Regions from separate parts of the Vogesella perlucida genome, predicted to be linked through region 3. Evidence: predicted binding sites of a transcription regulator. Region 3 holds the regulator's gene; each other region holds the start of a gene.

Region 1 (4,547 bases), on a different contig from region 3:
GCGCCGCCAGCTCGGGCTCGCGCCGGGCGCTCAATACCAGACGGTGGCCGGGCGATAGCCGCCGAGCCAGCGCGCTGCCGATCGCGCCGCTGGCGCCGGTAATCCAGAAGGTGTGCATGGCCGTGACCTATATGATTTGTCCAATACAAATCATATACAGAAATGCCAAGAATCGATATGGCAGCCTGAACAAAGCAGCACTTATTTCCGGCGCTAACCCCGTGCGATAGTTGGCCGCCAACAGCAGGGCAGGGCCAAGCTGGCCGCAGGCCTTGATCTAAGGCTGGTACTGCCGCCAGGTGTGCCGCCCGGCTGCCTTGGCCTGGTATAGCGCATCGTCCGCCTGCTGCAGCAAGTTATCCTCGCTATCGCTCACCCCCTGGCTGAAAGTGATGCCGGCGGAAAAGCTCAGCCCGCTTAGCTGGCCGTCGGGCACCGCAATACTGCTGGCAGCAAACGCAGCCTGCACGCCGCGCAGCAAAGCATCGACCTGCTCCGTAGGGTAACCGCGCAGTAGCAGCAAGAACTCCTCGCCACCGTAGCGCACCACCGCGTCGGCAGGGCGTACCGCCGCCAGCAGCAGGGCAGCAAAATGCCGCAGCACCGCGTCACCGGTGGCGTGGCCATGCTGGTCGTTTACCCGCTTGAAATGGTCCAGGTCCAGCAGCACCACACACAGCTGCGGGCCGGCGGTTTGTGCCGACAGCAGCAAGGCTGGCAAACGCTGATGCAGGTAACGGCGGTTGTGCAGGCCGGTGAGCGGGTCGCGCAGGGCCTGCTCGCGCAGCTGCGCTTGCAGCAGCTCGACTTCGCGAATGCGGGCTGCCAGCTCCTGGTTGAGCTGGTGCAAAGCATTACGCGCCACCTCGGCCTCGCCCTGGCGGCGCAGGGCCAGATCCCGCTCGTAGGCCACCCGCTCGGCGGCCTGGCGTAGCTGCAACGTGCGCTGGGTAAAAAAGCGGTAACCCAGAAACACCATGGCGAACAACAACACGGACATGACCCAGTACACCGACATGGCCGAATCACGATACAGCATGGCACGCTGCTGCCACTGCTGCGCACTACTACCGGGCAAGGCCATGACACTGCGGTCTGCCAGCATGAACGACAACCACAAAAAGGCAATGACCCCCGCCAGCGACAACAGCGCCACCAGCCACGCCCAACGCTGGTCCATGGCGGGCGCCTGGCCAAAATGGGGCCAGTGTTGCTGGCGCCAGCGCATCACCCGTGGCGCCAGTAGCAACAGCAATGGCGCGCACGTCACCACGGTCTGCAGAAAGTTACCGGCCCACCAGCCCTGCCAGGCCTGAAACGCCCCCAGCGCAGACAAGTCGTTGTAGTAGCTCCAGATAAACGAGCCGGTGGCACTGGCAATGCCGGAAATGAAACTGATGGTGATGAAAAACATCAGCGCGGGCAGGGTGCGCGGCAGATAGCTGACCTGCACATGCTGGTAAACCTGCGCCATCACCAGCAAGCCCAGAGGGTTGGCAAAGGCAAACACCAGCGCCCAGCCCAGCGGCAAACCGGACAACATGCCCACCATGAAGGTGGTAAGGTAGGCTAGCGATGCCCCCCAGGCATAGCCGATACACAACACCCACAGCGTACTGATCGTCAGCGGCGGATAAATGCTCAGCACAAAAGACAGCTCACCGGCGTGTACCTGAAAGCCATACCAGCCACCATCAAGCTGCACCACGCCCAGCCACAGGCTGGCCACGAGCGAGAGCAGCCAAGCCGATACCAGCTGCCAGCGGGGGCGGCCAGCGGCCTCGCTCAACACAGCCAGCGGTAGCGGCTGGTAACACCCTGCGGCGGCCGTAACTGACGGGGGCAGGGTGGGAACATCAGAAGGAGCGGGGCCCATAGGCTTAATTCGATAAGTGGACGTTCGCAATATACGACTCGCGAATATGACACGGCAAGCGCCGCCCGCCAGCCACACGACGGCCCAATCAGGGGCATATTGCACCAGCATGAAGCGCACCCCGCAAAGGGGCTTTTCCATGCGTCATTTCGGGGCAAAAGCCCCCGTACACCCCCCGCTGCGCACTGGCACAGGGCTTGCTGTTCAATACAAGACATCTACCGCAGGAGAGTGCCATGCATGCCCTGACCCTACCCGAGTCCGGCCACTACGATGAGATGCTGCTAGACAGCGGCGGCATCCGCCCGCACTACCGCGACTTTGCCCGCTGGCTGCACTCGCAGCCACCCGAAACCCTGGCGCGCAAGCGCGCCGAGGCCGACCTGATGTTCCACCGCGTGGGCATTACCTTTGCCGTGTACGGCGACGACTCCGGCGCCGAGCGGCTGATCCCGTTCGACACCGTACCGCGCATCATCCCCGCCAGCGACTGGCAAACGCTCGAAAAAGGCATGCGCCAGCGCGTTACCGCGCTGAACGCCTTCCTGCACGACATCTACCACGAACAGCACATTGTGAAAGCCGGGCTGATTCCCGCCGAGCAGGTGTTTTCCAATAGCCAGTACCAGCCGGCCATGCAGGGCCTGGACCTGCCGCACCGCATCTACGCCCATATCACCGGCGTGGACGTGATCCGCCACAGCGACGGCAACTTCTACGTGCTGGAAGACAACCTGCGCGTGCCGTCCGGCGTGTCCTACATGCTGGAAAACCGCAAAATGATGATGCGGCTGTTCCCCGAGCTGTTTGCCAGCCACGCGGTAGCGCCGGTACAGCACTACCCCACGCTGCTGCTGAACACCCTGCGCCACGCCAGCGCGGTAGATAACCCCACCGTGGTGGTCATGACCCCCGGCCACCATAACAGCGCCTATTTCGAGCACGCCTTCCTGGCGCAGCAAATGGGTGTGGAGCTGGTGGAAGGGCAAGACCTGTTCGTGAAAAACCACCGCGTCTACATGCGCACCACCGCGGGCAACAAACAGGTAGACGTGATCTACCGCCGTATCGATGACGCCTTCCTGGACCCGCTGGCCTTCCGCGGCGACAGCATGCTGGGCGTACCTGGCCTGCTATCGGTGTACCGTGCTGGCGGCGTGATCCTGGCCAATGCCATCGGCACCGGCGTCGCCGACGACAAGTCCATCTACCCCTACGTGCCGGACATGATCCGCTTTTACCTGTCCGAAGAGCCGCTGCTGCAAAACGTGCCCACCTGGATGTGCCGCCGCCCGGCCGAGCTGGACCACGTGCTGAACAACCTGCACGAGCTGGTGGTGAAAGAAGTCCACGGTGCTGGCGGCTACGGCATGCTGATCGGCCCGGCCGCCAGCAAAGCCGAGATCGAAGACTTCCGCCAGCGCATCATTGCCGACCCCAGCAACTACATTGCCCAGCCCACGCTGTGCCTGTCGTCCTGCCCCACCTTTGTGGAGTCCGGCATCGCACCGCGCCATATCGACCTGCGCCCCTTTGTGCTGTCCGGGCGTGACATCACCATGGTGGCCGGCGGCCTGACCCGAGTGGCCCTGAAAGAAGGCTCGCTGGTGGTGAATTCGTCGCAAGGCGGCGGCACCAAGGACACCTGGATTCTGGAGGACCAATCATGATGCTCTCGCGCACCGCATCCCAGTTGTACTGGATGAGCCGTTACATGGAACGCGCCGAAAACCTGGCGCGCCTCTTGGACGTGACCCACAGCCTGTCCTTGCTGCCACAATCACGCGGCGGCAGCGACATTACCGCCGCACTGGCCACCACCGGTGCGCTGGAAGCCTGCCGCGCCCGCCACCCGGATTTGCTCGCCGGCGACGTGATGCACTTCATGACCTTTGATGCGGCCAACCCTGCCAGCATCGTGAACTGCCTGAAATTTGCCCGCGAGAATGCCCACGCCGTGCGCGGCAAGATCACCGGCGAAATGTGGGAGAGCATTAACGCCAGCTGGCTGGAGGCACGCCAGATGGCACTGGAAGGCCGCCCGCTGGCCGGCTTTTTCGACTGGGTAAAAGAGCGCTCGCACCTGTTTCGCGGCACCACCTACGGCACCATCCAGCGCAACGACGCCTTCTCTTTCATCCGCCTGGGCACCTTTATGGAGCGGGCCGACAACACCGCACGGCTGATCAATGTGAAGTCGCACCTGGTAGGCAATGCCGCGGAAGACAGCGCGGCCGACTTCTACCTGTGGGGTGCGCTGCTGCGCTCACTGGGCGCCTTCGAGGCCTACCACGAGCTGTACCGCGACACCCTCAGCTCACGCCGCGTGGCCGAGCTGTTGATCCTGCGCCCCGACGTACCGCGCTCGCTGCGTGCCTGCGTGGATGAAATCGCCGAGCTGCTGCCGCGTATCAAGGGCGACACCGGCCACCGCGCCAAACGGCTGGCCGCCACCTTGCACGCCGAAATGAGCTACGGGCAGATAGACAGCATTCTGGATGACGGCCTGCACACCTACCTCACCCAGTTCCTCAACCAGATTCACGGCCTGGGCGACGCCATTCACGGTGCCTACCTGGAGGCAGCATGAGCGAGCTATGCATCCGCGAGGCCACACCGGACGACGCCGCGGCCATCTGCGCTATCTACAACCCCTACATCGAGTACACCA
Region 2 (4,547 bases), on a different contig from region 3:
TTCGTGCCATCCACCAGTGGTGTACCGATCAGGGGCAGACACCCTATATGGTGGTGTGGGTCGATGAGAACGTACAGGTGCCGATGGAGTTTGTGAAAAACAACGAGATCGTTCTGAATGTTGGCTACGGGGCAACGCAGGGCCTAAATATCGAGAACGACTGGATTTCATTCTCGGCGCGTTTTGGCGGTATATCGCGTGAAATCTGGGTGCCGGTTGGCAATGTGCTCTCCATTTTTTCACGTGACTCTGGCGAGGGGATGGGTTTCGAGCTAGAAAAGCTTGCCGATGCGCCAGTACGCCCATCCGCAGTACCAGCCGCGCCCATCGAGGTGGCTGCTCCTGAAACGACGCGGGATGCTGAACCCCAGGGTGCCAAGATCATTACTTTTCCCGGGCGCCGTAGCTAGACGGTAGGCCCATGAAAAAACCGCCCGGTTAGCTGGGCGGTTTTTTTGCGGCCAAGCCAGTGGCTTGGCGGTGCTACTTACTCTACACGCTCGCCGTGCAGGACAACATCCAGGCCTTCGCGTTCTTCCTCTTCGGTCACACGCAGCCCCATTACCACATCCAGCAGTTTCAGCAGGATGTAGGTGACAATGGCGCAATACACAACAGTAGCACCTACGCCAATGGCTTGGGTCATCAGGTTGCCTTCTACACCACCGATTTCTTTTACAGCAAAGATGCCGGTCAGTAGCGCGCCAATGATACCGCCTACGCCGTGTACGCCAAACGCATCCAGCGAGTCATCGTACTTCAGCATGTGTTTCAGCGAGGTGGCGCTCCAGTAGCAGACGGCACCAGAGATCAGGCCAATGGCCAGCGCGCCCTTGGCATCCACAAAACCGGCAGCAGGGGTGATGGCAACGAGGCCAGCAACAGCACCCGATACGATGCCCAGTACCGAAGGTTTGCCTTTGGCGATCCATTCAGCCGCCATCCACGACAGGGCAGCCATACCAGTAGCAACCTGGGTGACCACCATGGCCATGGCGGCACGGCCATCCGCAGCAACTGCGGAGCCGGCGTTGAAACCGAACCAGCCAACCCACAGCATGGAAGCGCCGACCAGCGTCAGAACCAGATTGTGCGGGGGCATGGCTTCGCGGCCAAAACCGACACGTTTGCCCAGTACCAGCGCAGCTACCAAGCCAGCAATACCTGCGTTAATGTGTACAACGGTACCACCGGCAAAGTCCAGCACGCCATGGTCAAACATCCAGCCGCCAGGTGCCCATACCCAGTGCGCAACCGGCACATAAACCAGCAGAGACCACAGCGCCATGAAGACCAGCATGGTGGAGAATTTCATGCGTTCGGCAAACGCACCGGTAATCAGCGCCGGGGTGATGATGGCAAAGGTCATCTGGAAGATCATGAATACCGCTTCCGGAATGGTACCTGCCAACGGGTGAACGGTCAGTTTGCCTTCGTCTTTCAGAAAGAGCATGCCGTCCAGCAGGATGCGGTCCAGGCCACCAATCAGGCTGTTGCCGGGAGTGAAGGCCAGGCTATAACCGACTACAGTCCACAGTACGGTCATCAGCGCACAAATGGCAAAGCTTTGCATCAGGGTAGCCAGTACGTTTTTCTTTCGCACCATGCCGGCGTAGAACAGCGCCAGACCAGGGATGGTCATGAACAGTACCAGCGCGGTGGAGGTCATCATCCAGGCGGTATCACCCGCGCTGATGACTTTGGTTTCTACCAGGGTAGGGGCCCCATCGGCCAGCGCCGGGAAGGCTGTACACAGCGCACCGAGTGCCGCTAGCGAGAGTAGTTTCTTGCTCATTTTCTTGTCCTTTCAGCTAAGGCTTAAACGGCATCTGCGCCAGTTTCACCGGTACGGATACGAACCACTTGCTCCAGGTCGTATACAAAGATCTTGCCATCGCCGATCTTGCCAGTGCGGGCTGCCGTTTCAATAGCTTCCACCACCTGATCCAGCTGTTCATTGCTGATGGCGATCTCCAGTTTTACCTTGGGCAGAAAATCCACCACATACTCTGCACCACGGTACAGCTCGGTATGGCCTTTCTGGCGACCAAAACCTTTCACTTCGGTAACGGTAATACCTTGCACGCCGATGGCGGAAAGGGCTTCACGGACTTCGTCAAGCTTGAAGGGCTTGATAATGGCGCTGACCAGTTTCATGTTGGCTCCTTGGTGCTCAGTAATGAGTGAGTGTGACAAATTTGCCTATGCATGAACTGTGCCAGAATCGTATTTGTTTTATATTTCAAGTAATTGCAGCGGTTTCTGTTTTTGTATTCGATATATTCTTACAGTGTCGTTGGGTCTGTGTGCTGCTTGCCCGTTAATGGTGCGTTTGCGCTTATGCAGGGGAGGGCGCTTTTTGCTAAACTGCCCAGCATTCATCATGCCAAAGTCAAGGCGCCATCATGCTTAGCCAGAAACTGTTCGACGAAATCAGCAACAAAATCTCCGAAACCATCGCTGCCAGTCCGGCAAAAGATCTGGAAAAAAACGTCAAAGCCATGATGGCTGCCACGTTCAGCCGTATGGATCTGGTGACCCGCGAGGAGTTTGATATCCAGCAGGAAGTACTGGCGCAGACGCGTGCCCAGTTGACAGCGCTGGAGCGCCGCCTGATTGCGCTGGAAGCCCAGAGTGCCGCGCCTGCCAGTACGGATGCACCGGCAGAGCCTCTCTAGATCTGTATGTCGCTCGCGGTCTGTCTGAGCCGCGCGCTTGCCGGCGTCAGTGCACAGGAAGTCGCTGTCGAAGTGCATCTGGCGAATGGCCTGCCCGCCTTTACCTTGGTCGGCTTACCCGATACCGAGGTGAAGGAGAGTCGTGAGCGCGTGCGGGCAGCGATCATTCAGTCCGGCTTTGATTTCCCGGCCCGTCGCATTACGGTGAACCTGGCGCCAGCCGATTTACCTAAAGAGTCGGGCCGTTTTGATTTGCCTATTGCCGTAGGCTTGTTGGCTGCGGATGGTCAGCTACCTTTGCTGGCTTTGCCACAATACGAGCTTGCCGGAGAATTGGGCCTTGGCGGTGAACTGAGGCCTGTCCGTGGTGCATTGGCCATGGTGGCCGCCGCACGTGGCAGTGGACGGCGCTTTATCCTGCCCAGAATTAGTGCAGAAGAAGCCTCATTGGTGCAGGGGGTTGAAATTTATGCAGCCGATAGCCTGGTGGAGGTATGTGCCCACCTGGCCGGTATTAGTCAGCTTAGATTGTGCAGCCATCGCCAGAGTGTGCCTACCCAGCCGGTGTATCCCGACCTGAATGAGGTAAAAGGGCAGGGGCTGCCCAAGCTGGCTCTTGAGGTGGCTGCGGCAGGCGGGCATAGCCTGCTGATGCAGGGGCCGCCAGGTACGGGGAAATCCATGTTGGCCGCACGCTTGCCCGGTATTTTGCCTGCCATGACCCAGGATGAGGCATTGGAGAGTGCTGCGGTGCAGTCTTTGGGCAGTCAGGGGTTTGATGTGCGTTTGTGGTGCATCAGGCCCTATCGCCACCCGCACCATACGGCTTCGGCTGTGGCACTTGTCGGGGGCGGGCCGGATCCTCGCCCTGGCGAGGTTACCTTGGCGCACCATGGTGTACTGTTTCTGGATGAGCTGCCGGAGTTTGATCGCAAGGTCCTGGAGGTGCTGAGGGAACCTCTGGAGACCGGGGAGATTCATATATCCCGTGCCGCGCGCCAGGTATGTTATCCAGCGCGTTTTCAGCTGCTGGCGGCAATGAATCCCTGCCCATGCGGTTACCTGGGCCACGCACGGCGAGCTTGTCGCTGTACGCCGGAGCAGGTTTTACGCTATCGCGGTAAACTGTCGGGCCCTTTGCTGGACCGGTTTGACCTGATGGTAGAGGTGGGGTCATTGTCGCTGGATGAGCTGCAGACGCTACCTGAAGGGGAGTGTAGTGCCACGGTGCGCGAGCGTGTGGATGCTGCGCGACAGCGTCAGTGGGAACGACAGGGCAAGAGCAATGCCAGCTTGCACGGTGCAGAGTTGTCCTTGCACTGCGCGTTGTCGCCACCATTACAGCAGCAGCTGAATCAGCTGCTGGAAAAGCTGGATCTGTCTGCTCGTGCGTACCACCGTGTTTTGCGCGTGGCCCGCACATTGGCAGATCTGGCAGGAAGCCAGGAACTGTCGCGCCAGCATATCTTGCAGGCGGTACAGTTCCGGCGAGGGCTGGCCGGTTTTGGTGCTAGCAAATAACCAGCTTGGCAAGATTAAAATCAATATAGTGGGCTTATGAGTAACAGAGATTTGAAGCATGCTACCCGTTCGGGTGGCCGAAGTGCGCCAGCAGGCAAAGGTGGTGGCGGTTTGATGACGGGTGTACTGGTAGGGTTGATTGTGGGTGTGGGCATTGCCGTGGGCATGACCATGTACCTGAACCGTGCTTCTACGCCTTTCAGCAATCTGGAAAAAATGCAGGGCAAAGAGGAAGCTTCCTTGCCGGCAGCCGAGCTGTTGGAGCCCGGTGCCAAACTGGCTACGACGACTGCGCCGGTGCCCGCCCCGGCGCCGGTGCCTGCTGCCGTGCCTGCCGTGACGCCTGCC
Region 3 (4,547 bases):
GTACCGGATGCGCCAAGCTTTGTGCGCCAGCACGCCCACTTTGTGACAGGTAACCGCGGTGGGCGTGGTGCCGTACGCGAGCTGTGCGAGCTCATCATGCAAGCCCAGGGCAACTTTGACCGTGTCATGGCCAGCTACCTAGAATGAACCGCGCGGCACGACTGTTCCCCATCGGGCTGATGCTGGCCATGGGCCTGCTATCGTTCTGGCTGAACGTGCTGACGCAATGGCGCACGCCAGCGCAGCATAAACTCGACCCGACCCAGCCCGAGTACACGATCGACAAGCTGCAGGCCACCCGTTTCGACGAACAAGGCCAGCCACTGCAACGGCTGCACGCCAGCAAAATGTGGAAGCTGCCACAAACCGAACAGGTCTACATGCAGCAGCCCGATGTAAAGCAATACCGCAACGGCCAGCTGGACTACACCCTGCGTGCCGACCAGGGCCGCTACGCCCGCAGTACCGGTATCGGGCTGTTTGAAGGCCACGTCGACATGCTGCGCCAGCCCATGGGCCAGCAAGCCGCCATTCATCTGCAAACCCCCTCGCTACGGGTAAACAGCCAGAGTGGCATTCTCAGCAACCAGGCCCCGGTGACCATTGACGATGGCCAGTCGCGTATCAACGCTATCGGCTTCTATTACAATCACCCCGCGGGGCAGCTGAAACTGCTATCTCGAGTAAGGATTTCCTATGCGCCATAGCCTGATGCTTGCGCTGGCACTCGGTACCGTCTGCACCCCTGCATTCGCCGAAAAAGCCGACAGCAGCAAACCTATCGAAGTGAATGCCGACAGCGCATCGCTGGACCAAAAACAGGGTATCAACGTGTTTGAGGGCAATGTCATCATCACCCAGGGTACCCTGAGCCTGCGCGCACAAAAAACCGTTGCCACGCAAGACGCCAACCGCCGCCAGAAGCTGCAAGCCACCGGCAGCCCGGTGTACTTCCGCCAGAAACTGGACGGCCAGGCTGAATACATAGACGGTCAGGCCAGCCGTGTAGATTACGACTCGGCCAGCAATACCGTGGTACTGAGCGGCAAAGCGCAAGTCAAGCGCGGTAAAGACGTGGTCACCGGCGAACAGATCACCTACAACACCGCCACCGAGATTTACCAGGTGAAAGGCCAGGGCGGCAGCAACACCTCCGGCCGCGTCACCATCATCCTTCAGCCGCAGGAAAAACCATGAGCCAAAGCCGGCTGAGCATCCAGCACCTGAAAAAAACCTTCAAGAAGCGGACCGTCGTACGGGATGTTTCCATGGATATCGCCAGTGGCGAGGTCATCGGCTTGCTCGGCCCGAACGGTGCCGGCAAGACCACCAGCTTTTACATGGTGGTCGGGCTGGTCGCTGCCGAAGCCGGTGAAATCACGCTCAATGGTGAAGTCATCACCCACTTGCCCATCCACAAACGTGCACGGCTAGGCTTGGGTTATCTGCCACAAGAGGCGTCCATCTTCCGCAAGATGACGGTAGAGGAAAACATCCAGGCGGTACTGGAAGTGGCCGGTCTGTCCGGTGAGGTGCTGGATAATGAGCTGCAATTGCTGCTGGATGACCTGAACATCGGCCACCTGCGCGAAACCAACGCCATGGCCCTGTCTGGCGGTGAGCGGCGCCGTGTGGAAATTGCCCGCGTGCTGGCCACCAAACCGCGCTTCATTCTGCTGGACGAGCCCTTTGCCGGTGTGGATCCGATTGCCGTGATCGACATCCAGAAAATCATCTCGTTCCTGAAAGAGCGCGGTATCGGGGTGCTGATTACCGACCACAATGTGCGCGAAACGCTGCGCATCTGCGACCGTGCCTACATTATTTCCGAAGGCCGCGTGCTGGCCTCCGGCTTGCCAGACGAACTGGTCAATAACGAACAGGTTCGCCAGGTTTACCTGGGCGAGCATTTCCACCTGTAAGCGAAATGAAACAGACCCTCCAGCTCAAAGTCAGCCAGCAGCTTACCCTGACCCCGCAACTGCAGCAGTCCATCAAACTGCTGCAAATGTCCACACTGGACTTGTCCAGCGAACTGGAGCGCTACCTGCTGGAAAACCCGCTACTGGAGCGCAGCGACGGTAGCGATAGCCCGCCAGCAGAAGGTGATGCGCCCGTTACCCAGGAAAGCAGCAACGACACCGCCGAAGACCGCCAGCAAGACAGCATGGAGCTCACGGACTGGGGTAGTGGAGGCGGAGGCGGCAGCCACGATGGCGACGACGAATTCGACCCCATTCTCAATGCCCCCTGCCGCCCCACCCTGCGCGAACACCTCACGGCACAGATGCGGGAAACCCAGCTGGGCCGCCGCGATAGTGCCCTGCTGGCTTTGCTGATAGACGAGCTGGACGACGATGGCTACCTGCAAACACCGCTGGAAGAGGTAGCGGCCGAACTGCCGCTGGAGCTGGATGTCGAAACCGAAGAGCTGGAAACCCTGCGCAAGCTCATGATGCAATTTGAGCCCATGGGCATAGGCAGCCGCGACCTGGGAGAGTTTCTGGCGTTACAGCTAGCCAACCTGCCCGCGCACACCCCATCGCTCCCCCTGGCCCGCAAGCTGGCAGGAGAACACCTGGCGCTGCTGGGTAGCCGTGACTACACCCGGCTGAAGAAAATCCTGGGTGTGGGCGAAGCCGAATTACGCGCCGCGCATAGTCTTATTGCCACGCTGCGCCCCAGGCCCACCAGTGGTTTTGACCAGGGCGAGACACATTATGTCGCGCCGGATATCCATGTCGTGCGGCGCGGCGGGCGCTGGGTTGCCCAGCTCAATCGCGGCTCGCTACCAAAACTTCAAGTAAATCAGCTGTATGCAAACATGCTGCAGCAACGGGACAACAGCCACAACCTTTCGGGCCAACTGCAAGAGGCCAGATGGCTGGTAAAAAACATTCAGCAACGGTTTGACACCATCCTGAAAGTGTCGGAATCTATAGTTGAAAGGCAGCAAGCGTTCTTTGAACACGGTGAAGTGGCCATGCGCCCGCTGATATTGCGAGACATCGCAGACGAGCTGGGTTTGCATGAATCCACCATTTCCAGAGTTACGACCCAGAAGTATCTGCTATGCAGCAGGGGCTTGTTCGAGCTGAAATATTTCTTTGGTAATGCCCTGGAAACGGATAGTGGCGGCGAGTGCTCTGCCACAGCTATCAAGGCGCTGATACGCCAGATCATTGATGGCGAAGATGGCAAAAAACCGCTATCGGACAGCGCCATCGCCGACAAGCTCACGGCACAGGGTATTCAGGTTGCCAGACGTACGGTAGCCAAGTATCGTGAAGCTATGCAGATTCCGCCAGTTAGCCTTCGCAAGGCCTTATAGAAGTGCCAAAACACCGGTGCGGCCAGCCCGACCGCACTGTTAACAGAAGGAGTCAGGGTATGAACCTCAAAATTACCGGTCTACACCTCGAAGTTACCCCATCGATTCGCGAATACATCGAGAGCAAACTAGAACGCATCACCCGCCACGTAGATAATGTCATTGGCGTTAACGTGACGCTGTCGGTTGATAAACTGGTACAAAAAGCGGAGGTCAACGTTCATCTGGCAGGCAAAGATATTCATGTCGAATCGGAAGAAGCCGACATGTACGCTGCCATCGACACACTGATGGATAAACTGGACCGTCAGGTATTGAAGTTCAAGGAAAAACAGGGTGAACACCGGGTTAACGCCCAACAGGTCAACGCCACCCTGTAAGGCACATTGATGCACAACACGGGAGCCACCAGGCTCCCGTTTTTGTTTTCCTGCCGCAGCCAGACTATTTTTTGCCTGTCACACCGATTTCAATGCAGCACCATGCGCCAAACAGGGCAAAATGCGCATGCCCACATTTGGCCCCGAACCAAACTGTGCCACGCACCAGAATAGCCGGCTTGCCAATACAGGCAGTACCCGCAGCCTGCCTCTGTACGAGCGGATATCCGGCGTTGGCCAGCGGCACTTATCCGGCCCAGGCAGGTCTTATCCTGCCCTATTGCAAACAGCCGACTCGGCGTAGAATGGCCGACGGTTTTTTCCGGCAAATGTAAATCATGAGCTTGATTGGCAAGATTCTTCCGCAGCAAAACGTGCTGGCGGATGTAGACGTATCCAGCAAGAAGCGCCTGTTCGAACAGGTAGGCCTGATGGTTGAAAACAGCCATGGCATTGCCCGCAGTGACATCTTTGACAGCCTGTTTGCCCGCGAAAAGCTGGGCTCAACCGGGCTGGGTCAGGGTGTAGCCATACCGCATGGCCGGGTAAAAGGCCTGAAAGAGGCCACCGGCGTGTTTATCCGCCTGGCCAGCCCGATACCGTTCGACTCGCCCGACGGCAAGCCGGTTAACCTGCTGTTTGTCCTGCTGGTGCCTGAGCAGGCTACCGACCTGCACCTGCAGGTGCTATCCGAGCTGGCCCAGCTGTTCTCCAGCCGTAGCCTGCGTGAAAAAATGGCCAGTTGCGACGCTGTAACCCTGTACGAGTTACTCACCGGAAACGCCCCCCATGCCTAATATCAGTGTGCGCCGCCTGTATCAGGACAACCAGCACAA

The links. Region 3 encodes sigma-54, which starts transcription at its own class of promoters, with help from an activator protein. Its sites were predicted from a motif close to CTGGCACGCTTCATGCTT; they were not measured.
Region 1: the regulator sigma-54 is predicted to act here: its motif matches at 2,062-2,079, upstream of ACZ9XP_RS09005 (circularly permuted type 2 ATP-grasp protein).
Region 2: the regulator sigma-54 is predicted to act here: its motif matches at 2,205-2,222, upstream of glnK (P-II family nitrogen regulator).

The regions. Positions count from the first base shown of each region.
Region 1 covers NZ_CEETRO010000005.1:117,673-122,219, reverse strand. The annotation lists gene ACZ9XP_RS09015 (SDR family oxidoreductase) at 1-118, opposite strand, end outside; gene ACZ9XP_RS09010 (diguanylate cyclase) at 278-1,789, opposite strand; gene ACZ9XP_RS09005 (circularly permuted type 2 ATP-grasp protein) at 2,113-3,546, shown strand; gene ACZ9XP_RS09000 (alpha-E domain-containing protein) at 3,543-4,466, shown strand; gene ACZ9XP_RS08995 (arsinothricin resistance N-acetyltransferase ArsN1 family B) at 4,463-4,547, shown strand, end outside.
Region 2 covers NZ_CEETRO010000004.1:175,004-179,550, forward strand. The annotation lists gene ACZ9XP_RS07470 (ClpXP protease specificity-enhancing factor) at 1-410, shown strand, start outside; gene ACZ9XP_RS07475 (ammonium transporter) at 488-1,795, opposite strand; gene glnK (P-II family nitrogen regulator) at 1,819-2,157, opposite strand; gene ACZ9XP_RS07485 (accessory factor UbiK family protein) at 2,406-2,678, shown strand; gene ACZ9XP_RS07490 (YifB family Mg chelatase-like AAA ATPase) at 2,685-4,199, shown strand; gene ACZ9XP_RS07495 (SPOR domain-containing protein) at 4,314-4,547, shown strand, end outside.
Region 3 covers NZ_CEETRO010000011.1:66,132-70,678, forward strand. The annotation lists gene kdsC (3-deoxy-manno-octulosonate-8-phosphatase KdsC) at 1-147, shown strand, start outside; gene lptC (LPS export ABC transporter periplasmic protein LptC) at 144-707, shown strand; gene lptA (lipopolysaccharide transport periplasmic protein LptA) at 697-1,197, shown strand; gene lptB (LPS export ABC transporter ATP-binding protein) at 1,194-1,922, shown strand; gene ACZ9XP_RS15295 (RNA polymerase factor sigma-54) at 1,928-3,331, shown strand; gene hpf (ribosome hibernation-promoting factor, HPF/YfiA family) at 3,391-3,711, shown strand; gene ptsN (PTS IIA-like nitrogen regulatory protein PtsN) at 4,050-4,508, shown strand; gene hprK (HPr(Ser) kinase/phosphatase) at 4,501-4,547, shown strand, end outside.